4 linked regions of the Chitinimonas arctica genome follow. The protein of the gene in region 1 interacts with the protein of each later gene in a pairwise test. Links are inferred from orthologs where the notes say so. Each region holds a gene or a part of one and is shown in the gene's direction. Other genes may lie near its edges.

Evidence for each region.
Region 2: the proteins of ftsZ (region 1) and FNU76_RS10905 interact in binary tests that used the Escherichia coli proteins (3 or more experiments, as listed by UniProt). The link is inferred for Chitinimonas arctica from one-to-one orthologs.
Region 3: the proteins of ftsZ (region 1) and rlmN interact in binary tests that used the Escherichia coli proteins (3 or more experiments, as listed by UniProt). The link is inferred for Chitinimonas arctica from one-to-one orthologs.
Region 4: the proteins of ftsZ (region 1) and zapD interact in binary tests that used the Escherichia coli proteins (3 or more experiments, as listed by UniProt). The link is inferred for Chitinimonas arctica from one-to-one orthologs.

The regions. Positions count from the first base shown.
Region 1 is NZ_CP041730.1:2,267,815-2,273,628, reverse strand. What follows is about bases 1,952-4,844. They hold ftsZ (cell division protein FtsZ), read left to right. Parts: upstream 1,952-2,753; coding sequence 2,754-3,935; downstream 3,936-4,844. Other genes in these bases: lpxC (UDP-3-O-acyl-N-acetylglucosamine deacetylase), read left to right, coding at 4,238-4,844; ftsA (cell division protein FtsA), read left to right, coding at 1,952-2,630. Also shown: FNU76_RS10365 (D-alanine--D-alanine ligase), read left to right, coding at 1-402; FNU76_RS10360 (cell division protein FtsQ/DivIB), read left to right, coding at 588-1,331; more of ftsA, read left to right, coding at 1,392-1,951; more of lpxC, read left to right, coding at 4,845-5,152; FNU76_RS10340 (DUF3810 domain-containing protein), read left to right, coding at 5,162-5,344; FNU76_RS10335 (EAL domain-containing protein), read left to right, coding at 5,406-5,814. UniProt on the Escherichia coli protein: Essential cell division protein that forms a contractile ring structure (Z ring) at the future cell division site. The regulation of the ring assembly controls the timing and the location of cell division.
Region 2 is NZ_CP041730.1:2,393,395-2,399,242, reverse strand. The notes cover bases 1,227-4,153. They hold FNU76_RS10905 (rod shape-determining protein), read left to right. Parts: upstream 1,227-2,131; coding sequence 2,132-3,175; downstream 3,176-4,153. Other genes in these bases: mreC (rod shape-determining protein MreC), read left to right, coding at 3,350-4,153; gatC (Asp-tRNA(Asn)/Glu-tRNA(Gln) amidotransferase subunit GatC), read right to left, coding at 1,609-1,896; gatA (Asp-tRNA(Asn)/Glu-tRNA(Gln) amidotransferase subunit GatA), read right to left, coding at 1,227-1,560. Also shown: Asp-tRNA(Asn)/Glu-tRNA(Gln) amidotransferase subunit GatB, read right to left, coding at 1-75; more of gatA, read right to left, coding at 109-1,226; more of mreC, read left to right, coding at 4,154-4,249; rod shape-determining protein MreD, read left to right, coding at 4,249-4,761. UniProt on the Escherichia coli protein: Forms membrane-associated dynamic filaments that are essential for cell shape determination. Acts by regulating cell wall synthesis and cell elongation, and thus cell shape.
Region 3 is NZ_CP041730.1:4,079,815-4,085,525, forward strand. Bases 1,977-4,766 are described here. They hold rlmN (dual-specificity RNA methyltransferase RlmN), read left to right. Parts: upstream 1,977-2,713; coding sequence 2,714-3,820; downstream 3,821-4,766. Other genes in these bases: FNU76_RS24170 (hypothetical protein), read right to left, coding at 1,977-2,066; ndk (nucleoside-diphosphate kinase), read left to right, coding at 2,274-2,696; pilW (type IV pilus biogenesis/stability protein PilW), read left to right, coding at 3,824-4,570; FNU76_RS18600 (helix-turn-helix domain-containing protein), read left to right, coding at 4,612-4,766. Also shown: tRNA lysidine(34) synthetase TilS, read left to right, coding at 1-1,107; FNU76_RS18575 (SPOR domain-containing protein), read right to left, coding at 1,102-1,446; more of FNU76_RS24170, read right to left, coding at 1,395-1,976; more of FNU76_RS18600, read left to right, coding at 4,767-5,595; ispG (flavodoxin-dependent (E)-4-hydroxy-3-methylbut-2-enyl-diphosphate synthase), read left to right, coding at 5,599-5,711.
Region 4 is NZ_CP041730.1:1,841,804-1,847,645, forward strand. The notes cover bases 2,261-5,181. They hold zapD (cell division protein ZapD), read left to right. Parts: upstream 2,261-3,302; coding sequence 3,303-4,061; downstream 4,062-5,181. Other genes in these bases: FNU76_RS08230 (prepilin peptidase), read left to right, coding at 2,261-2,541; coaE (dephospho-CoA kinase), read left to right, coding at 2,613-3,215; FNU76_RS08245 (DNA gyrase inhibitor YacG), read left to right, coding at 4,061-4,249; FNU76_RS08250 (GNAT family N-acetyltransferase), read left to right, coding at 4,342-5,100. Also shown: type IV-A pilus assembly ATPase PilB, read left to right, coding at 1-415; FNU76_RS08225 (type II secretion system F family protein), read left to right, coding at 441-1,664; more of FNU76_RS08230, read left to right, coding at 1,669-2,260; FNU76_RS08255 (lysophospholipid acyltransferase family protein), read left to right, coding at 5,216-5,842. UniProt on the Escherichia coli protein: Cell division factor that enhances FtsZ-ring assembly. Directly interacts with FtsZ and promotes bundling of FtsZ protofilaments, with a reduction in FtsZ GTPase activity.

The DNA.
Region 1 (5,814 bases):
TTCATCGGCGGCGGCGAGTACAGCGCCCCCATCATGGGCGACGCCGTGCGCGGCTACACGGTCCTGCCGGCCATCAAGATCGAACCCGCCACCGAGTTCTACGACTACCAGGCCAAGTACTTCCGCGACGACACCGTCTATCGCTGCCCAAGCGGCCTACCACCAGAACAGGAAGCCGCCATCGCCAAACTCGTGGAAAAAGCCTTCTGGGCCATCGGCGGCCAAAGCTGGGCACGCGTCGACTTCCTCATGGACGAAGAAGGCAATCCTTACCTGCTGGAAGTCAACACCGCCCCCGGCATGACCAGCCACAGCCTCTTCCCCATGGGCGCCCGCGCCGCCGGAATGAGCTACGAGGACGTCGTCCTAAAGATCCTAGACACCACATTAGAGGAAGCCTAGAGACATGTGGAGCAACAGCATCGGCCACCCAGAACCACTAACGAGCGTCAGCGAGGCTCCCTCGCGGCGGCGAGGGCGGGGGGAGTGGGCTCAATTAAGGGCACACGGCCGATATGCACTAAAGGTGGATCTCGCCGAGCTTTGCTTGGCGCGACTAAACGTAACCCCAGAGGAAACATTACGCCGTGTGGGATAGGCCACAAATACTGAACTGGTTGGCGAACCTGCTTTTCGGCCTCGCCGTGCTGCTGTTTCTTTATGCAGCCCTGCTGGTGGTCGTGCACTCGCCGCTGTTCCCCGTCCGCCAGATCAAGGTGGATGGGACGCTGGCCCATGTCACGCGGGAGCAGTTGCAGTACATCGTGCGAAATGAACTACGCGGGACTTTTTTTACGCTGGACCTGAACAAGACCCGCTCCGCCTTCGAGAAGCTGCCCTGGGTACGCCAGGTCAGCCTGCGGCGCCGCTGGCCCGACCGGCTGGACGTCAGCATCGAGGAGCATGTGGCCTTGGCTCGCTGGGGTTCGGTGGGCCTGGTGAATACCTTGGGTGAACGATTTGACGCCGCCAGCAACGAACCGCTGCCGGTGCTGGAGGGACCGGAAGGGAGCGAAGCGGATATGGCACGCGGCTATATCAACTTTCGCGACCGTCTGGCGAATATGCAACGCAAGCCCAGCCATGTATGGCTGTCGGCACGGCGGGCCTGGCGGGTGGAGCTGGATCACACCCTGACGGTGGAGATTGGACGGGATGACGTGGACGCGCGACTAAGCAAGTTCATCAAGGCGTATCCCAGCACCCTGGCGATTTTGAAACGCCCGGTGGTGTATGTGGATCTGCGTTATCCGAATGGGTTCGCCGTGCGGCTGCCAGCCGGCATGGTGAACAATCCTAATACAGCAAAGGCGCGTGAAAAAGCGGCCTGAATGGCAAGTGCCGGGCCCTTGGGCGCGGTGCAATGCAGTTAAGCAGTCTGGAGAATGACGGTGAACAAACCGAATACAACGAAGAACCTGCTGGTCGGCCTCGACATCGGTACGTCGAAGATCGTCGCCCTGGTGGCCGAAGTGCTGCCGGACGGCCGTATGGAAATCATCGGTCTGGGCCAGGCACCTTCGAAGGGCTTGAAAAAAGGCGTGGTGGTCAATATTGAATCCACCGTGGGCGCCATCCAGCGTGCCTTGGAAGAGGCCGAGCTGATGGCCGACTGCAAGATCCGCGAAGTGCTGACAGGCATTGCCGGCAGCCATATCCGCAGCTTCAACTCGCACGGCATGGTGGCCATCAAGGACAAGGAAGTCACCCAGGCCGATGTGGATCGCGTGATCGAGACCGCGCGGGCGGTGAATATCCCCACCGAACACCAGATCCTGCACATCCTCACCCAGGAATTCATCATCGATGGCCAGGAAGATGTAAAGGAACCCCTGGGCATGAGCGGTGTGCGCCTGGAAGTGAAGGTGCATATCGTGACCGGCGCCATCTCGGCCGCGCAGAACATCACCAAGTGCGTGCGCCGCTGCGGGCTGGAGATGACCGACCTGATCCTGCAACCCTTGGCCAGCGCCATGAGCGTGCTGAGCGAGGATGAAAAGGAACTGGGCGTCTGCCTGATCGATATCGGCGGCGGTACCACCGATATCGCGGTGTTCTGCGACGGTTCCATCCGCCATACGGCGGTGATTCCCATCGCCGGCGACCAGATCACCAACGATATCGCCATGGCGCTGCGCACCCCGACCAAGGAAGCCGAAGACATCAAGCGGGCCCATGGCATCGCGCTGCGCCAGCTGGCCGATCCGCAGCAGATGATCGAAGTGCCCGGCGTGGGCGAACGCGGACCGCGCCAGCTCAATCGCCAGACGCTGGCCGAAGTGATCGAACCGCGCGTGGAAGAACTGTATGCGCTGGTGCAGGCCGAACTACGCCGTTCCGGTTTCGAGGAGCAGCTGTCCAGCGGCATCGTGATCACCGGTGGTTCGGCACAGATGCAAGGCATGGTCGAACTGGGCGAAGAGGTATTCCACCTGCCGGTGCGGCTGGGTGTACCGAAATACGTGGGTGGCCTGGCCGAAGTGGTGAAAAACCCCCGCTTCTCCACCGCCGTGGGTTTGCTCCTGCTGGGTAGGCAACAGGCTCAGCGCAATGGTTTCAAGACGATGCAGGGCGCCGGTCTGGGCGGCCTGGTCGAACGTATGAAGACGTGGCTGCAAGGTAATTTCTAGCGGCGTCGGCGAATAAGCCCGCTACCCGCGCCGAAGCTGGCGCAGCGTACCCGCGTGGCTGATTTTGCAGCGCAGGATTTTCCGGTTTTTTGATATTTAAGTTCGGGCAAAGAGGAGAGCGCAATGCCAATTTCATTCCTGGAAGCAGCGCAGGATATCGTTCCGGTAGCCAGGATCAAGGTTATCGGTGTAGGTGGTTGCGGCGGCAACGCGGTGGACCACATGATTGAAGCCGGGGTAACCGGCGTGGAGTTCATCTGCGCCAATACCGACGCACAGGCACTCAAGCGCAACCGTGCGGACAACGTCGTGCAGTTGGGCGGCACTCTGACCAAGGGCCTGGGCGCCGGCGCCAACCCGGATGTCGGCCGCGCCGCGGCCGAAGAAGACCGCGTCCGCATCGCCGAGATGCTGGACGGCGCGGATATGATCTTTATCACCGCCGGCATGGGTGGCGGCACCGGTACCGGCGCTGCTCCCATCGTGGCCGAGATCGCCCGCGAAAAAGGCATCCTGACCGTGGGTGTGGTCACCCGTCCCTTCGCATTCGAAGGCAAGCGCCAGAAGGCCGCGCAGAATGGCATCGACGAGCTGCAGAAGTATGTCGATTCGCTGATCATTATCCCCAACGAGCGCCTGATGCAGGTGCTGGGCGAGGATGTGTCCTTCAAGGATGCCTTCAAGGCTGCCGACGATGTGCTGAAGGGCGCGGTTGCCGGGATCGCCGAAATCATCAACGTACCTGGCCTGGTCAACGTCGACTTCGCCGACGTCAAGGCGGTCATGACCGAGATGGGCATGGCCATGATGGGTTCCGCCCATGCCGAAGGGGTGGATCGTGCCCGCATCGCCGCCGAGGCCGCCGTGGCCAGCCCGCTGCTGGAAGACATCAGCCTGAATGGCGCCCGTGGCGTGCTGGTCAATATCACCGCCGACTACAGCCTGAAAATGCGCGAAGTCCATGAGGTGATGGAAACCGTCAAGGCCTACACCGCTGAGGATGCCCGCATCATCTTCGGTACCGCTTTTGACGAAAACATGGGCGACAAGATCCGGGTTACCTTGGTAGCGACCGGCCTGGGCGGCCGTGAATCGAAGAAGATGCCGAACCTGCACGTGGTGCAACGTACCGGCACGGACGATATCGCGGCAGTAATGGACTACGAGCAATACGACCAGCCCGCTGTATTCCGCAACAGCCGCCGTACCAGTACGGTCGGTGCTGCGGTGGAATCGCCGCGCGGAACCGTATTTGCTGGCGGCGATATGGATATCCCGGCCTTTTTGCGCAAGCAGGCGGATTGAACTAAAGTTAATTAAGCAATTGAGGTATTGATCGTCCTCACCGTGGATCCATCTGGGTTTCGGCTTTTGCTCTGGCAAAAGTTAAACCGTGGTTGCAGGTCGTCTTCGACCGGCAAGTACGCAAACGAAACTATCAGGGATGGGGGGGCTACGGCGAGGGGGCATACCCGGCGTGCGAACGACACGTGCTGCGCGAGGCGCTTAGCCTTGCTTAAAGTTGGTGATAGTTAGGATCAATCGAAACTAGCATTCCGATATGGCAGAATCTGTTACTGCCTGAGTTGCGAGTACCGTCGTCCATGATCTACCAACGAACCCTGAAAGAATCGATCCGCGCCGTAGGCGTGGGCCTCCATTCCGGCGAAAAGGTCGAGCTGACCCTGTCCCCGGCGGCTGCCGATAGCGGCATCGTATTCCGACGGGCCGATCTGCCCGAACGTCCCACACTGCGGGTGGGCCCCGAGCTGGTCAACGACACGCGGCTTTCCTCCACGTTGGTGAAGGATGGCGTGCGAGTGGCGACCATCGAACATCTGATGTCGGCCTTGGCCGGCCTGGGCATCGATAATGTCCTGGTGGATGTGACCGCTTCCGAAATGCCCATCATGGATGGCAGCGCCGCGCCCTTTCTCTATCTGGTGCAACAAGCCGGCGTGCGCGAGCAGAAGCCGGCCCGCAAGCGCTATATCCGCGTGCTCAAACCGGTGGAAGCCATCGAGGGCGACAAATGGGTACGCCTGTTGCCGCACGAGGGCTACAAGGTCAAGCTGACCATAGAATTCAAGCATCCCGCCTTTCAGAAGGCAGCCCAGACGGTGGAGCTGGACTTCGCTGATACCTCCTACATCAAGGAAATCGCCCGCGCCCGTACCTTCGGCTTTATGCATGAAGTGGAATATATGCGCGCCCATAATCTGGGCCAGGGCGGCAGCATGGAAAACGCCATCGTGCTGGACGAGTACAAGGTGCTGAACCAGGAAGGCCTGCGCTTCGAGGACGAATTTGTCCGGCACAAGGTGCTCGATGCCATCGGCGACCTCTATATCCTCGGTCATCCGCTGATCGCCGCCTTCGAGGGGTTCAAGTCCGGCCATGCCATGAACAACAAGCTGCTGCGTGCCCTGCTGGCCGACCCGGAAGCCTGGGAGTACGCCAGCTTCGACAATGCCGATACCGCACCCGCCGCGTTCCATCGCTACACCCCGGCGCGGATCTGAGGCCCAGCCATGTTTCCCTTGCTGCGCGTGCTTTTCATCCTGATCGTCGTGCTATGGGCTTACTGCCTCTGGAAGCAGCACCGTACCGGCGACCTGTTCTGGCAGCGTGCCCGCGGCTGGCTGCGCAATATCACCGTGGCCTTGCTGGTAGTGATGGTGTTGGGCTTGTTTGTCGAGCGGCTATTGGTCTGAGCCGGCACCCCGCCGGATTTCACCCTATGATGTAGCATCCCACCTATCTCAACGCCGAGCGATGAGCGAAGCCGCGCCTCTGCCGTATCCACCCGAATTGTTCCGTCGCCTGGTCGAGGAGTCCGGCAACGGCGTTTGGGTCATCGATACCGATAACCGCACGCTTTACCTGAACCCGCGCATGGCCGAGATGCTGGGTGGCAGCCAAGCTGCATTGCTGGGCAGGCCGATGTGGGATTTCATGGACGAGTCGCAGCGCCCTGCCGCTGCCAACAATGTGGAACGCCGTCGCAGCGGCGTGCGCGAGACCCACGAATTTCTTTTTCGCCGCCTGGATGGCGAGCGGTTCTGGGCAGAGCTGGTGACCGCGCCATTGTTCGACGAGGCCGGCCACTATAGCGGCGCCACCGCCTTCGTCACCGATATCAGTTGGCGCAAGGCCGCCGAGCAAGCGCTGAGCGAAAGCGAAC
Region 2 (5,848 bases), 130 kb from region 1 along the record:
GCTGGCCGAGAAAATCTTCGATTCGGTCGATAGCTGGGTGTGGACTTCCAGTCCGATCACGACTTCCCATTGCATATTGCATTCCCTCTATATATGGCGGCTGGACGCTTATTGCGCCGGTGCGCGGCGATGCCAGTCGGTGGCCTGCTGGAACTGGTGGGCAGCGTTCAGCAGGCGGGCCTCGCTGAAGTAGTTGCCGATCAGTTGCAGGCCGACGGGGCGGCCCTGGCTGCCGAAGCCGACCGGGTGGGCAATGCCGGGCAGGCCGGCCAGGTTGACGCCCAGGGTGTAGATATCGGCCAGGTACATGGCGACCGGGTCCTTGCTCTTCTCGCCGATATTCCATGCCACCGTGGGGGCGGCCGGCGCGGCGATGACATCGCACTGGGCAAAGCCGGCCTGGAAATCTTCCGACAGCAGCCGTCTTACCTTTTGCGCTTGCAGGTAGTAGGCATCGTAGTAGCCGTGGCTGAGCACGTAGGAGCCGGTCAGGATGCGGCGCTTGACCTCCGCGCCAAAGCCTTCGGCGCGGCTCTTTTCATACATATCGGCCAAATTCTCGTATTCGGCGGCGCGATGTCCATAGCGGACACCATCGAAGCGGCTCAGATTGCTGGAGGCTTCGGCCGGTGCGATCACGTAGTAGGCCGGGATGGCCAGCTCGGTGCGCGGCAGGCTGATTTCCACCACGTCCGCGCCCAGGCGACGGTATTCGGCCAGCGCGGCTTCGATGGCGCTCATCACGTCGGCGGCCAGGCCGGCGCCGAAGTATTCGCGCGGCATGCCGATGCGCAAACCCTTGAGCGGCTGGTTCAGCTCACGGGTGTAGTCTTCCTTGGCGACTTCCAGGCTGGTGGAATCGCGCGCGTCGAAGCCGGCCATGACATTGAGCAGCAAGGCGCAGTCTTCGGCGGTCTGGGCCAGCGGGCCGCCCTGGTCCAGGCTGGAGGCGTAGGCCACCATGCCGTAGCGGCTTACCACGCCATAGGTGGGCTTGAGGCCGGTCACGCCGCAGAAGGCGGCCGGTTGGCGGATGGAGCCGCCGGTGTCGGTCGCCGTAGCGGCCGGTGCCAGCCGGGCCGCCACCGCGACGGCCGAGCCGCCCGAGCTGCCGCCGGGTACGGCCGTCTGGTCCCAGGGATTGCGCACCACACCGTAGGCGCTGTTCTCATTGGACGAGCCCATGGCGAACTCGTCCATATTGGTACGGCCCAGGGTGACCAGGCCGGCCGCCTTGCATTGGGCGACCACGTGGGCATCGTAGGGCGAAACAAAGTTATCCAGCATCTTCGAACCGCAAGTGGTGCGCCAGCCTTCCGCGCAGAAGATGTCCTTATGGGCAATGGGCACGCCGGTAAGCGGACCGGCTTGGCCGGCGGCACGGCTGGCATCGGCTGCCCGCGCCATGGCCAGCGTCTGTTCGCGGTCCACGGTGATAAAGGCATTCAGCGCCGGATTGGCGGCGGCGATGCGGTCGAGGTAGTGGCTGGCCAGCTCGACGGCGCTGGCCTGCTTGCTGACGAGGAGATCGGCGGCTTCTTTGAGGGTGTGGGTCATGATCGTTCTGTCGTGGAGCGACGGCGGCGCCGCCAGGGCGCCGGCCGCGCGTTATTCGATGACTTTGGGGACCAGGTAGAGGCCGGCTTCCACTGCTGGTGCGACCGCCTGGAAGGCGTCGCGGCGATCCGTTTCGGTGGCCACGTCGTCGCGCAGGCGCAAGGCTACGTCGCGGGCATGGCTCATGGGCTCGACCCCCTTGGTATCCACGGCTTGCAGGCGGGCGATCAGGGCCAGGACGCCATCCAGCTGGCGGCCGACCTCGCCCACTTCCTGGTCGGTGACATGGAGACGCGACAGGCGAGCGATACGGCGGACTTCGTCGTCAGTCATGGACATGTAAAAACCCTTCCAAAGCTTTAATGTTGTTAGCCGCTTAGGGTAACATGCCGGGTTTATTGCGCCCAAGTCTTGGGGAAACGCGCGGCCAGTTTCATGGCGACGCAAGGCGTTGACTCCCAAGGGAAAACACGGAAAACCGGGGACGCGGGGGAACGCAGTAAAGCATGGCCGGCCATCGGGATCGGCTGCTTGATGCCAATGGCATCGTTACATACAGGATTAAGTGACAATTATGTCTGGATTTTTTCGCGGCTATTTTTCGAATGACCTGGCGATCGACCTGGGTACGGCAAACACCCTGATCTTCGTGGCCGGCAAGGGTATCGTGCTGGATGAACCCTCGGTGGTGGCGATTCAGCAGGAAGGCGGGCCCAGCGCCAAGAAAACCATCCTGGCGGTGGGCGCCGAAGCCAAGAAGATGCTGGGCCGCACGCCCGGCAGCATTACCGCCATCCGGCCGATGAAGGATGGCGTGATCGCCGACTTCACCATTACCGAACAGATGCTCAAGCAGTTTATCCGCAAGGTGAACCCCAGCCGCCTGTTTGCCACCAGCCCGCGCATCGTCATCTGCGTACCCTGCGGGTCCACCCAGGTGGAGCGCCGCGCCATCAAGGAATCGGCGCTGGGCGCCGGCGCGCGCAAGGTCGAACTGATCGAGGAACCGATGGCGGCCGCCATGGGCGCCGGCCTGCCGGTCGAGGAAGCCACCGGTTCCATGGTGGTCGATATCGGCGGCGGCACCACCGAGGTGGGCGTGATCTCGCTGGGCGGTATCGTCTACGCCAATAGCGTGCGGGTGGGCGGCGACAAGTTCGACGAGGCCATCATCAATTACATCCGCCGCAACTACGGCATGCTGATTGGCGAAACCACCGCCGAAGAGATCAAGAAGCGTATCGGTTCGGCTTTCCCCGGTGCCGAAGTGCGTGAAATGGAAGTCAAGGGCCGCAACCTGGCCGAAGGTATCCCACGCGCCTTCACCATCTCGTCCAACGAGATCCTCGAAGCGCTGACCGAGCCGCTCAACCAGATCGTTTCGGCGGTGAAGCAGGCACTGGAACAGACGCCGCCCGAACTGGGCGCCGATATCGCCGACAAGGGCATGGTATTGACCGGCGGCGGCGCCTTGCTGCGCGATCTGGATCGTCTTCTGATGGAAGAGACCGGCCTGCCGGTCATCGTGGCCGACGATCCCCTGACCTGCGTGGTGCGTGGTTCCGGCCGCGCCCTGGAAAAAATGGACAAGGTCGGATCGATCTTTACCAACGACTGACGGGCTGGGGCGGTGCAGGGGTTTTTCTGCCCGCCCTGGAATCTAGCCGGCAACTTGCCGGCGACACAGGGCCCAAGCCCTTGTTGATCCATTTCCCTTTCCCCCGCTACCCGGCCCGCCGAGGCGCTCAAGGCGCGACGTGCCGGCCCGGTGCGGGGGACGGTTGAGTCGTCCATGCAAGCTACCACCCAGCCGGTCTTCTTCAAGCAAGGCCCTAAACCGTTCAGCCTGCTGCTGATCTATGCCAGCCTGTCGCTCGCGCTGCTGGTGGTGGACGTGCGTTGGCAGATCCTGCGGCCGGTTCGCGAGTATGCTTCGGTCGCGCTCTACCCCTTGCAGTGGCTGGCCACCGCGCCGGTCTCGGCGGCTCGGCAGGTCGGCGATTTCTTTGTCTCGCAGACATCCTTGCAGCAGGAAAACCGCAAACTGCAGGATGACCGCCTGCTGGCCAATGCCGAACTGATGCGTTTGCAGGCACTGCGCGAGGAAAACGGCCAGTTGCGGCAGTTGCTGCAGACACGCTCCGAGCAGCACGGCAAGGGTGCGCTGACCGAGGTGCTGTACAACGACCGCGATCCGTTTACCGCCAAGCTGGTGGTGGATCGCGGCGAGACCGCCAACGTGAAGCCGGGTCAGGTGGTCATCGACCCATTGGGCGTGGTGGGCCAGGTCACCCGGGTACAACCGTTGACCGCCGAGGTTACCTTGATCACCCACAAGGGCCACGCCGTGCCGGTACAAGTGCTGCGCAACGGCTTGCGGGCCGTGATCTACGGACTGGGTCCGGAAAATCCGCTGGAAGTACACTGGATGCCGCTCAATGCCGATATCCGCGGCGACGATGTGCTGGTGACGTCCGGCATCGACGGTACCTACCCGGCCGGTTTGCCGGTGGCCAAGGTCAGCCGGGTCGATCGCAACGCCGGCTCCGCCTTTGCCCGCATCAGTTGCGAACCCATCGCCGATATCGATAAGCATCGCTTCCTGCTGATCCTGGACGAGCATCGCGAATTGCCGGCCAAGCCGGAACCGGTCGTCGAACAGGGCAAGAAGCCCAAGAAGAAGGAAGACTGATGCCGGTTTCCAGTCAACTGCTCAAACCGGTCAAGCTGCGCTTTATTCTATTCAGCTTCGGCCTGGCGCTGACCATGGCGCTGATTCCCTGGGGGGCCACTGCGAGGGCGCTATTGCCGGATTTCGTGGCGCTGACCCTGCTCTACTGGTGCATGAACCAGCCGCGTCACGTGGGCGTGGGCTGGGCGTTCTGGCTGGGGCTGCTGATGGATATCGCCGATGGCAATGTGTTCGGCCAGCATGGCCTGGCTTTTTGCCTCACCAGCTGGTTCGTTACCGCCAAGCACCGCCAGTTGGGCATGTTCCCCATTTGGCAGCAGGCGCTCTATGTGGCGCCGCTGTTGCTGGCCAACCAATGCATCATGCTGGTGGTCCGCCTGGCCACCGGCAGCGCCTTCCCGGGCTGGAGCTATTTCCTTGGCACGCTGGCCGGCACTCTGTGCTGGCCGCTGCTTAGCCAAGTGTTCCAATTGCCCCAGCGCGTCGACAAGGCGGCCGAAATTCAATCATGACCCGTCGCACCGTCCTGCGTGATCACCACGGTGAGCGCTACAGCTTCCAATTGCGCCTGATCGTGGTGGCCACCGCCGTATTGCTCGGCTTTGCCGTCCTGCTCAGCCGCTTTGTCTATCTGCAGGTGATACAGCACGACAAGTACCACACCAAGGCGGAAAGCAATCGCATCTTGCTGGTCCCCATTCCGCCTTCGCGCGGCATTATCACCGACCGCAACGGGGTGGTGCTGGCCCACAACTATTCGGCTTATACGCTGGAGATCACCCAGTCCAAATTGACCGGCAAGCTGGATGAGACCATCGACGAGCTGGCCCGCTTCGTCGATATCAGCGCCAAGGACCGGCGCCGCTTCAAGAAACTGCTGCTTGAAAGCAAGGACTTCGAGTCGCTGCCGATCAAGACCCGCCTGACCGATACCGAAGTGGCGCGCTTCGCCGCCCAATCCTTCCGCTTTCCCGGTGTGGAGGTGAAGGCGCGCTTGTTCCGCCAATATCCGCTAGGTGAGTCCGCCTCGCATCTGATCGGCTATATCGGCCGGATCAACGACAAGGATGTGGTCAAGCTGGAGGAAGATGGTTTGCTGTCCAATTACAAGGGCACCGACCATATGGGCAAGTTCGGGCTGGAGCAGAGCTATGAAGCCGTCCTGCACGGCAAGACCGGCAATGAAGAAGTGGAACAGGATGCCGGCGGCCGCGCCATCCGCTCGCTGCGCAGCACGCCGCCCGTGTCCGGCAACAATCTGATCCTCACGATCGATATCAAGCTGCAACAGATCGCCGAGCAGGCATTCGGCGATAACCGCGGCGCGCTGGTGGCGATCGAGCCGGAGACCGGCGGGGTATTGGCCCTGGTTTCGCGGCCCGGCTTCGATCCCAATCTATTCGTGGACGGCATCGACCCGGTCAGCTGGAAGGAATTGAACGATTCGGAAGACCGGCCCCTGAACAACCGTGCCATCCAGGGCACCTACGCGCCGGGTTCGACCTTCAAGCCATTCATGGCGCTGGCGGCACTGGAGCTCGGCAAGCGTACACCCGAGTATGGTTTTCATGATCCCGGCTACTACATCCTGGGCAGTCA
Region 3 (5,711 bases), 1.8 Mb from region 1 along the record:
TGTGCGGGCTTGTCCCTTCCCTTTACCCATGCGCGCGCCGACCTCGCTGCCACGGCCGGCGACAGCCTGGAGGCGCGGGCGCGGGCGGCGCGCTATGCCGCCTACGCCGGATTGGATGCCGAGCGCGTGGCCCTGGGCCACCATCGCGACGATCAGGTCGAGACAGTGCTCTACCGTCTTGCGCGCGGCGCCGGGGTGCATGGCGCCGCCGGCATGCCGGCCTTGCGCCCCTTGGGAGCCGACAAGCTGGTGTGGCGCCCGCTGCTGGGAGAGTCGCGCGCCGAGCTGCTGGCCTATGCCGTTGCGCACGGGATGCGCTGGATCGAAGACGAAAGCAATGACTGTACCGACCATGACCGCAACTATCTGCGCCATGCCTTGATTCCTGGCCTGGTGGCGCGTTTTCCGTCGGCGCCGTCGGCGCTGGCGCGCGCGGCACGCCATTTTGGCGAGGCGGCTGGCTTGCTCGATGCCCTGGCCGAGCAGGATGCCGGTGGTCCTGTCGAGCGTCTGGCGCTGGCCGCGCTGACGCCGCTGGAGGAGGCGCGCCGCCGCAATCTGCTGCGCTGGTTCCTGGCTCGCCATGATTTGCGGCCCGATGAAAAGCAGTTGCGCTTGCTGCTCGATCAGCTGCTGCATGCACGGGAGGACACCAATCCCTGCTTGCGGCTGGCCGATCGGGAAGTGCATCGCTATCGCGGCGAGATTTGGGTAAGCCAGCGTGCCGTGGACGTGCGGCCGTGCGCGGTGGCGCCGGCCGATGCGGGGGGCTTGCCGGGCTGGCGCGGCCGTATCGATTGGACCAGCCGCCAAGGTGGGCTGGATGAACGCTTTCTAAGTGGCTTGCAGGCCAGGCCGCGCGCCGGCGGTGAGATGTTGCGGCCGCGCTCCGGTGGTCCGAATCGCCCCGTCAAATTACTGCTGCAAGAGGCGGGCATTCCGCCTTGGTTTCGCTCGCGTTGGCCCTTGTTGTGGCAGAACGAGCGCCTGGTGGCGCTGGCCGGTATCGCGGTGGCGGCCGAGTGCCAGGCGGACGGCTTGGCGCCGTGGCCGGACTGGCGCTGCGAGGATTGGACCGATTTCGGGCGGTGCCGCCAGGCACTATAGGGGTGCCTGCAATATCGGCGTCACGCCCAGTTCACGCAGGCGGCGCATCATCAGGTCGGCCTCGTCGCGATTCTTGAATGGACCGATCTGCACGCGGGTTTCCAGACGGGCAGGGATGCCGGCGCTACCTAATTTCTCGATCAGCTTCCTGGCATTGTCGCCGCTCTGGAATACCCCTGCCTGTACCGTATACCCCTTGCTGCCGTTAGGCAGGACGCCGGCCGCGAGGGCGGCGATGGTCTGCTCCGGCGTGGGTGGGCTGGGTTTGGCTGGTATCGGCGCCGCGATTATCGGGCTTGGCGCGGGCGTGCCGGACGGCGGCGCAACCGGGGCTGGCACGGTGACGGGCGGGCTGGTGGCCGATTGGGCGCCTCGTGCCGTGGTGACCGGCCTGGTCGGCGGCGGGACGATGATCGGTTTGGGTGCGGCGGTGTGCGCGACGGCAGGGGCGGGCGCCGGGGAGGGGTGGTCGAGGTGGCTGCGGGTGTGGTCTTGCCGGTGCCGGTCTCGGCGGGCGGCTTGGCCGCGGCGACGGGTGCAGGCAGGGTTGGCGTTGGCGTTGGTGTCGGTGTCGGTGTCGGTGTCGGTGTCGGTGTCGATTCGACGGGCGTGGCGGGTGGGGTGGGGCCGCTTTCGGTTCCGCTGGTAGCCGGCGGCGCTGCTTCGGCAACCAACGGTGGGGTGATCGGCGGTACCGCCGCTGGAATCGGCGTTGTTGTTGCCTGGGGCGGCGGCACGGTTTCGGCCTGCAGCGGATTGATGCTGGGTCCTTCCTGTTCCGACCTGGGCTCGCCTTCCAGTTTATTGAGCAGGGTGATGCTGATCGCGACGCCGACGATCAGGCAGATGGCAATGGCCAGCCTCTGCATCAGGCGCTGGCGGATTTCGCTCTGTTCGTCCGCTTCCTCTGCGGTGGCGGGGGCGGTGGGGCGGTTCGGGCTGGGGCGTATAGCACTCAAGTGGCTTGTTCGCCGCGTCGCGGCGCTCCCTGTTCAAGATGTTTTGGTTGATTGCTGGTATGGCTTTTGCGCGGTAAGGCGGCAAAGCTGTTAGAATATTCGGTCATTTTTATGCCGACAAGCTGTGTGAACGCTTTGCGAACTGGCTTGCAGCTTAAAACTTTTTTCCTTCCCACTATGTCTACTTTACGAATTTTGGAGTGAACCATGGCTGTAGAACGCACCCTGTCCATTATCAAGCCCGATGCCGTTGCCAAGAACGTGATTGGCCAGATCTACTCCCGTTTCGAAAATGCCGGCCTGAAGATCGTCGCCGCCAAGATGAAGCAACTGTCGCGCGAAGATGCCGAAGGCTTCTACGCCGTGCACAAGGAACGTCCTTTCTTCAAGGATCTGGTTGATTTCATGGTTTCCGGCCCGGTGATCATCCAGGCGCTGGAAGGCGAAAACGCCGTGATCGCCCACCGCGATCTGATGGGCGCGACCGATCCCAAGAAGGCTGAAAAGGGTACCATTCGTGCCGATTTCGCCGATTCCATCGATGCCAACGCCGTACACGGTTCCGATAGCGTCGAAAACGCCGCCATCGAAATCGCTTACTTCTTCGGCACCGAAGTCTATAGCCGTTAATATCGGATAGCCTTGCCATGTCCATCAATCTGCTTGATTTCGACGCTGCCCGTTTCGCCACCTTCCTAGCCGAGCGTGGTGAGAAGCCGTTTCGCGCCAAGCAGTTGTTGCGCTGGATTCACCATTTCGGCGAATCGGATTTCAACGCGATGACGGACATCGCCAAGGTGACGCGAGAAAAGCTGGCGGCGGAGGCGGTTATCACTCCCCCCAGCTTGCTGCTGGAACAGGCTTCCGAGGACGGCACCCGCAAGTGGTTGCTGGACGTGGGCACCGGTAACGGTGTGGAGGCGGTGTTCATTCCCGAAGACGACAGGGGAACGCTGTGCGTGTCCAGCCAGGTCGGCTGTGCGCTCGAATGCACCTTCTGCTCCACCGGGCGGCAGGGTTTCAACCGTAATCTCAGTACCGCCGAGATCATTGGCCAGCTCTGGTGGGCCAATAAAGCCCTGGGCCGTGATCCCAAGGGCGACCGCATCGTTTCCAATGTGGTCATGATGGGCATGGGCGAGCCCCTAGCCAATTTCGACAATGTCGTCGCCGCCATGCGGCTGATGCTGGACGACAATGCCTATGGCTTGAGCCGCCGCCGGGTGACGCTGTCCACTTCCGGCCTGGTGCCGCAGATGGACCGCTTGCGCGAAGCCTGCCCGGTTGCGCTGGCCGTTTCGCTGCACGCGCCGAACGATGCCCTGCGCGACGAGATCGTGCCGATCAATAAGAAATACCCCCTAAAAGAACTCATGGCGGCCTGCTTGCGTTATCTTGAAAAAGCGCCGCGTGATTTCATTACCTTCGAATACGTTATGCTTGATGGTGTCAACGACACCATGGAGCACGCCAGGCAGCTGGTAGCGTTGGTTAAAGATGTACCGTGTAAATTCAACCTGATCCCGTTCAATCCCTTTCCGAATTCCGGATACGGTCGGTCCAAGCCCGATGCCATTCGCCGCTTCCGCGATCATCTGATCCAGGCCGGCTACATCGTCACGGTGCGCAAGACGCGCGGTGACGATATCGATGCGGCCTGCGGCCAGTTGGCCGGCCAGGTCAAGGACAAGACCAAGCGCACGCTTCGGCTAGCCGCCGAAGGCAAGACCACGATAAACCTTGTGAGGGAGTAAGGCATGAGACAGAGCGTCATCGCCGCTTTGCTGTTTGTGTTGTCGCTGTCTGCCGTCCGGGCGGAAGAGGTGGACCGCCGCCATGAGCTGGCCAAGCTGCGTACCGAGCTGGCGGCTGCCTACTACGCCCGCGGCCAGTACGGCGTGGCTTTGGAAGAATTGAAGAACGCCCTGAACGCCCGCTCCGACTACGCCATGGCCTATAGCATCCAGGGCTTGGTGTACATGGACCTGCGCGAATACGACACGGCGGACAAGAGTTTTCAGCGCGCGCTCAGCCTGGCGCCCAATGATGCCGATGTGAACCACAATTACGGTTGGTTCCTCTGCAACAAGCGCGACAAATTCACCGAGTCGCTACGCTATTTCACCACTGCCATGAAGAATCCGCTCTATACGACGCCGGAAAAATCCATGCAGCAAGCAGGTCTGTGCGCCACCAAGGCGGGCGACCTGAAAGCAGCCGAGGACTACCTGCGCAAGTCCGACCGCATCCAGCCCGACGATACCCAGACCCTGTTGGGACTGGCCCAGCTGGCTTACCGCCGGGGCGAATTTGAAGCGACCCGGCAATTGCTGGCCCGCCATGCACGCTTGGGAACGCCGATCGCCGAGGCCTTGTGGTTGAACGTGCGCGTTGACCGCAAACTGGGCAGCGGCGAGGCGGACTCGGGCTTTGCCAAGGAGCTCAAGACCCGTTTCCCCGATAGTGACGAGGCTCGCCGGCTCGCCGCTGGCCAATTCGACTAGTTCCACCCTTCCGAGAGAGCCGCACCGGCATGATGTCCGAGATGAGCCAAGATCAAGCACAGAATCTGCAGGAACCCCTTTCAAGCAGCGTGCTACCCACCGCTGGCGCCGTACTTGCCGCGCAGCGGCAGCAGTTGGGCCTGTCCTTGCTGGATGTGTCGGCCAAGTTGAAGCTGTCCAAGCGCCAGATCGAAGCGCTTGAGTCCGACCGGTATGGCGAATTGCCCGGCAATACCTTCGTTCGAGGCTTTGTCCGCAATTACGCCCGCTTGCTGGAGCTGGACCCGCAACCCCTGATCGCCTATCTCGACGCGCATCTGCCGCGCGAGGCGGCACAGTCGGCCCTGCCGCGCCTGCGCGACGAGCCGCTGCCGGTGTTGCGTCCCAGCGGCAGCGCCGGCCGTTCGCCCTTCGTCATCGCCATCCTGGGCGCCATGGCGCTGGTCCTGGTCGGTGCCGGGGGATACTGGCTGTACGAGAAAAGCCGCCGCTTCGAGCCCGAACTGACCTTGGCGCCCGCCAATAGCGCCGTCGTCCTGCCCGCTGGCGGGGCGGCCGGCGATGCACCGGCGCAGGTGGCGCCCCAGGCCGCGGCGCTCCCGCCCGGCGACCAGCCCGTTCCGGCCGCGGTAACCGCTGCCGTGCCGGTACAGACGCCGCCGCCCAATCTGCCGGGCAATCCGCCGCCCGCCGTGGCGAGCCCGGTTGCGGTGCCCGCGCCGGTGGCGCCGAGTACCGCGACCGCACCGGTTGTCGTGGCGCCGGCCGCCGTGCCTCCCACGCCTGCTTCCGCCGATATCCGCGTAGTGGCCCAGCGCGATAGCTGGGTGCAGATCGTCGATGCCAACGGCCGCAGGCTGGTCAACGAATTATTGCCCGCCGGACAAAGCCGTAGCGTGGCAGGTACCCCGCCTTACCGGATTCGGATAGGCAATGGCCGCCATACCGAGCTGTTCTACAAGGGCAAGCCCACCGACCTCGCGCCTTATACCAAGGTCGACGTCGCCAACCTTGAGCTTAACTAGATCATGAGTCTGCTTCCCCGTCGCCCAACCCGCCGTGTCATGGTTGGCCATATCGCGGTCGGCAATGATGCGCCCGTCGTCGTGCAGTCGATGACCAATACCGATACGGTGGATGC
Region 4 (5,842 bases), 420 kb from region 1 along the record:
GATGTTGAATATGGGTATCGCGCCATTCAATATCGCTTCTTCGGTCATCCTGATTACCGGCCAACGGCTGGCGCGCAAGCTATGCACCGCCTGCAAGAAGCCGCTGGACATCCCGCCCGAAGCCTTGCTGAGCGCGGGCTTTTCCGAAGAAGACCTCGATGGCAGCTGGCAACCTTATGGCCCGGTGGGCTGCGATATCTGCAAAGGCACCGGCTACAAGGGACGAGTTGGCATCTATCAGGTCATGCCGATTTCGGAAGAAATGCAGCGCATCATCATGGCGCAAGGAAATTCCATCGACATTGCCGACCAGGCCAAGCGCGAAGGTGTTCGCGACCTGCGCCAGTCGGGCCTGTTGAAGGTCAAACAAGGCATGACCTCGCTGACGGAAGTCGAAGCGGTAACCAACGAATAAGGCCCACGGGTCAAGGAGCAATGGCATGGCGGTGGACAAAAAATCCCAGGTAAAGGAACAGACGTTTTCCTGGGAAGGCAAGGACAGGACCGGCAAGACGCTCAAGGGCGAAATGCGCGCCGTGGGCGATGCGGTGGTGCGCTCCAATTTGCGCCGGCAAGGCATAACCGTCTTCAAGATCAAGAAACAGTCGCGCTCGCGCGGCAAGAAGATCACGGAAAAGGACATCACCTTCTTCACCCGCCAGATGGCCGTGATGATGAAGTCGGGCGTCCCCCTGCTGCAGGCATTCGACATCGTCGCCAAAGGCCACGCCAACCCCAGCGTCTCCCGCCTCTTGTACGATATCAAGAACGATGTGGAAACCGGCTCCAGCTTGACGCAGGCATTCCGCAAGCACCCGCTGTATTTCGACCAGCTGTTCTGCAATCTGGTACAGGCCGGTGAGCAGGCCGGTATTCTGGATGCCCTGCTCGACCGCTTGGCAACCTATAAGGAAAAGATCCTGGCCATCAAGGGCAAGATCAAATCCGCGCTGTTCTATCCGACGGCGATTGTCGTGGCGGCCTTTATCGTGATCTCCGTGATCATGATTTTCGTGATTCCCGCCTTCAAGGACCTGTTCTCCGGTTTCGGCGCGGATCTACCCGGCCCGACCCAATTCGTGATCGACGTATCCGAAATCTTCCTGGGTTACTGGTGGGCCATTTTCGGCGCCATCGGTGGCGGGATATACGGCATCCTGGAACTGAAGAAGCGTTCGATTCCCTTCCAGCACCTGATCGACCGAACCCTGCTGAGGCTACCCATCCTGGGTGAAATCATGCGCAAGGCCACGATCGCGCGCTGGACCCGTACCATGTCCACCATGTTCGCCGCCGGCGTACCGCTGGTGGAGGCATTGGATTCGGTGGGCGGCGCCGCCGGCAACATCATCTATTCCGACGCCACCAAGCGGATTCAAAATGAAGTCAGCACCGGTACCAGCTTGACCGTGGCCATGCAGAACACCGAGGTATTTCCCTCCATGGTGCTGCAGATGGTCGCCATCGGCGAAGAATCCGGCGCGCTGGATGCCATGCTGGGCAAGATCGCCGACTTTTTCGAACAGGAAGTGGATGAGGCGGTCGAGGCACTGACCAGCCTGATGGAACCGCTGATCATGATGGTGCTCGGCCCTATCATCGGCGGCATCATCATCGCCATGTACCTGCCGATCTTCAAGATGGGTGCAGCGGTCGGTGGCTGATTCCATGTCGCTTTTGGAGGCCTTGGCTGCTTTTCCGGCGTTGTTTATCCTTGCGTCCTTGATGTTTGGCTTGCTGGTCGGCAGTTTTCTCAATGTCGCTATCCATCGCCTACCCAAGATGATGGAAACGGAATTCCGGCACGAATGCGCCATCATCGATCTGCCGATCGAGACGGAGCCGCCGGCGCGGCCCGTCTACAACCTGGTCAAGCCGCGCTCGGCCTGTCCAGGCTGCGGACGGCAGATCGCCGGCTACGACAATATCCCGGTACTGTCCTGGCTTGTTCTGCGCGGCCGCTGCCGGCATTGCAAGACAGCCATTTCGGTCCGCTACCCCGTCGTCGAATTGGCTACCGGCCTGATTTCCGCCGGCCTGGCCTGGCATTTCGGCTGGGGCCCCGCCGCCTTCGGCGCCATCGTGTTCAGCTGGGTCCTGATGGCGCTGTTCTGGATCGATGTCGATACCTACCTGCTGCCGGACAGCCTGACGTTACCCTTGCTATGGCTGGGTTTGCTAATCAACCTGGATGCCACCTTCGTCCCCTTGAGCCATGCCGTGGTTGGCGCCGCCGCCGGCTACCTCTGCCTCTGGCTGGTATATTGGCTATTCAAGCTGACCACCGGCAAGGAAGGCATGGGGTATGGCGACTTTAAACTACTGGCGGCCATCGGCGCATGGCTGGGCTGGCAAGCCCTGCCCATCGTCATCCTGCTGTCCTCGCTCGTCGGCGCGGTGATCGGCATCGCCCTGCATTTGCTGGCCAACCGTGGTTGGAGCAAGCCGCTGCCTTTCGGCCCCTATCTGGCCATGGCCGGGCTGATCGCCCTGATCTGGGGGCCGGCACTGAACCAGCTGATCTGGGCCGGCGCGCTCTAGGCAGCGCTCATACGGCCTCCCTTGCCGGGAGGCCGCTTGTTCCCCCAAGTGGCAATTCGAATTTCTTATCCATGCATATCATTGGACTTACCGGCGGAATCGGATCAGGCAAAAGCACCGTGGCCGACCTGTTTCAAACGCTAGGCGTGCCGCTGGTCGATACCGATCAAATCGCCCATCAGATCAGCCAGCCCGGACAAGCCGGCGCGCTGGCGGTAGGCGAGCTATTCGGCGATGGCTTCCTCACCCCCGCCGGGGCCATCGATCGCCCCAAATTGCGCACCAAGGTGTTCGGGCAGGCCGCCGCGCTAAAACAACTTGAAGCCGCCTTGCACCCCTTGATCCAGCAGGAAGCCATGCGGCAACTGGCCGCCTTGCCGCAAGACCAGCCCTACTGCTTGCTGGCCGTTCCCCTGCTGTTGGAAACCGGAAGCTATCGGCACGTCATCGATCGAACACTTGTCGTGGATTGTCCCGAGGACGTGCAGATCAGCCGCGTGATGCGGCGCAGCCAACTGAGCGAAGCTGAAATCCGGGCCATCATGGCCAAACAAGTTACGCGAGAACAAAGACTTAGCCAGGCCGACGACATCGTCCTGAACGCGGGCGATTTGCCGCAACTCACGGATACAGTTAAGGAATTACATAGGAAATATCTGCAAGCATATGAATAAGAACAAATTTCGTCTTATTTAATTTGTCAAAACAAAGCTTATCTTGCACAATTGGCCGCTAATACAGCGCAAGCAGCCTCGGCCAAAGTGATTAGCTACGAATTCCCTGTTAACGAACGCATCCGCACGCTCCTGCGACTTGAGGATTTGTACGATCGCGCCGCCTTCTTTGCCGGTCGCGACCATGCATTGGAGCACCACGTTGCTCTGTTATGCCTGTTCGAGATCATGGAGGTGGCCGGTCGCGCCGACTTGAAATCCGACCTGCTACAGGAACTGGAACGACAACGGCAGTCGCTGGAAGCACTACGCGACAATCCTCAGATTTCGGAAGAAGCACTCGATATGGTCCTGGCCGATATCGAGCATACGCACGGCCGTCTGCTGGAGCCGACCGGCAAGTTCGCCCAGCACCTGCGCGAAAACGAGTGGTTGATGGCGATCAAGCAGCGTTCCGGCATTCCCGGCGGCGTGTGCGAATTCGACCTGCCCTCCTACCACTACTGGCAGCAACGGCCGGCCGAAGAGCGCCGGCACGAACTCAATGGCTGGCTGGCGCCCATGCTGTCCATCAAGGACGGCATCGATATCGTGCTGCGCATCCTGCGCAATAGTGCGAAGGTCGTGCCACTGACCGCCAAGGCGGGTGCCTTTCAGCAGATGTCGGGCGGCAAGCTGGTGCAGCTGCTCAAGCTGTCCGTCTCCGCCGAACTTCCCTACGTCCCCGAACTTTCAGCCAACAAGTACGCTATCAATATCCGCTTCGTCACGCCTGCGGTCGGTTCCGACCGGCCAAAGCAATGCGAACATGATGTCGATTTCGTGCTGGCCTTCTGCAATCTCTGATGACTACCGCCACACCTCGTAAAGTGCCCTGCCCCACTTGCGGCACGCTGCTAGCATGGTCAATCGACAATGCCTGGCGCCCCTTTTGTTCCGAACGCTGCAAACTGATGGACCTGGGTCAGTGGGCCAACGAGCAGTATCGTGTTGCTGGCGAACCCTTGCCCGATCCGGATGAACCGGTGAATTAAGCGCTGTAAAAAATCCTTCATCCGGCGGTCACCCTGTCGTCATCGCAGCTCTCTAATTTTGCTTCCTGATTCATCACCCAGGAGGCAAGCCCATGCTGCAACTCGACAGCCAGCCGGCACGCGGCAGACACCGCAAACTTTCCGTTTCCCTGGCAACGACCAAGGAGACCATCCGCGCCGCCCAGGCCCTGCGCTACAAGGTATTCGCCGAGGAACTGGGCGCCCGCCTGAGCACCCGCGAACCTGGCCTGGATATCGACCTATACGATGCCTGGTGCGATCACCTGGTAGTGCGCGACGACGCCAGCAATGAGGTGGTGGGCACCTACCGCATCCTGCCCCCCTCGCAAGCACTGCGCCTGGGTAGCTACTACTCCGAGTCCGAGTTCGATTTGACGCGGCTGCAACACCTGCGTGCGGGCATGGTGGAGCTGGGCCGCTCCTGCGTACACGCCGATTACCGCAATGGCGCAACCATCGCACTGCTGTGGGCAGGCTTGGCGGAGTATATGCAGCGCAATCGCTGCGATTACCTGGTCGGCTGCGCCAGCATCAGCATGGCCGACGGTGGCCATATGGCAGCCAGCATCTATCGGGAGCTGCAGCAGAAATCGATGTCGCCGGTCGAGTGGCGCGTCTTCCCCCGCTGTCCGCTGCCACTGGATGCGCTGGACGGTAAGCAGATCGTTGACATCCCGCCCCTGCTGAAGGGCTATCTGCGCCTCGGTGCCTACGTATGCGGCGACCCGGCCTGGGATCCCGATTTCAATACCGCCGATGTGCTGGTGCTGCTGCCCCTAAGCCGCATGAATCAACGCTACGCCCGCCACTTTATGCACGCGGAAGCATGAAGGCCCGGGTAAACGCCTTGCCGCCACCCTTCCGGAGGCAGTCGGCTTGACGTTTTCCGATGCAGGTTTCGCAGACAAGTCGTCACCGGAAAAGTTAAACTGGCGGCTTGTCGCTATGAAAACATCCCGCCTTATTCAAGCGTGGCGCTTTGCCCGCCTTACCCTGCATCTGCTCACCGGACTGTTGGAAGCTACCGTGTTCTTCCCCCGGCGTAATGCCATGGGCCGCGCCCGCGCGATCGTGCGCTGGTCCAGCCGCCTGTGCCGCATTCTCGGCGTGGAAGTCCGTGTCCACGGTAGTCCGCCCGGCCTTATGCCGCACAATACGATCTTGGTGGCCAACCATATTTCCTGGCTCGATATTTTCGTTATGAACAGTTCGACGCCTTCGCGCTTTGTCGCCAAAGCCGAGGTGCGCGACTGGCCGGTGGCCGGATGGATTGCCCATCGCACCGGGACCCTGTTCGTTACCCGCGAACGCCGCCATGACACGGTTCGGGTAAACCGCCTGATCAGCGCCGCCCTGACTGGCGGCGATTGCATCGCGGTCTTTCCCGAGGGGAGCACCACCGAGGGCGACGATGTCGCCAATTTCAACGCTTCCCTGTTGCAACCCGCCATCGAAGCCGCCGCGCAGGTAATACCCGTCGCGCTATGTTATTACGACCGGGATGGACACCGCAGCAAGGCGGCCGCCTATGTGGGCGAAATGAGTCTGTTGGAATCGCTATTGCTGCTGGTG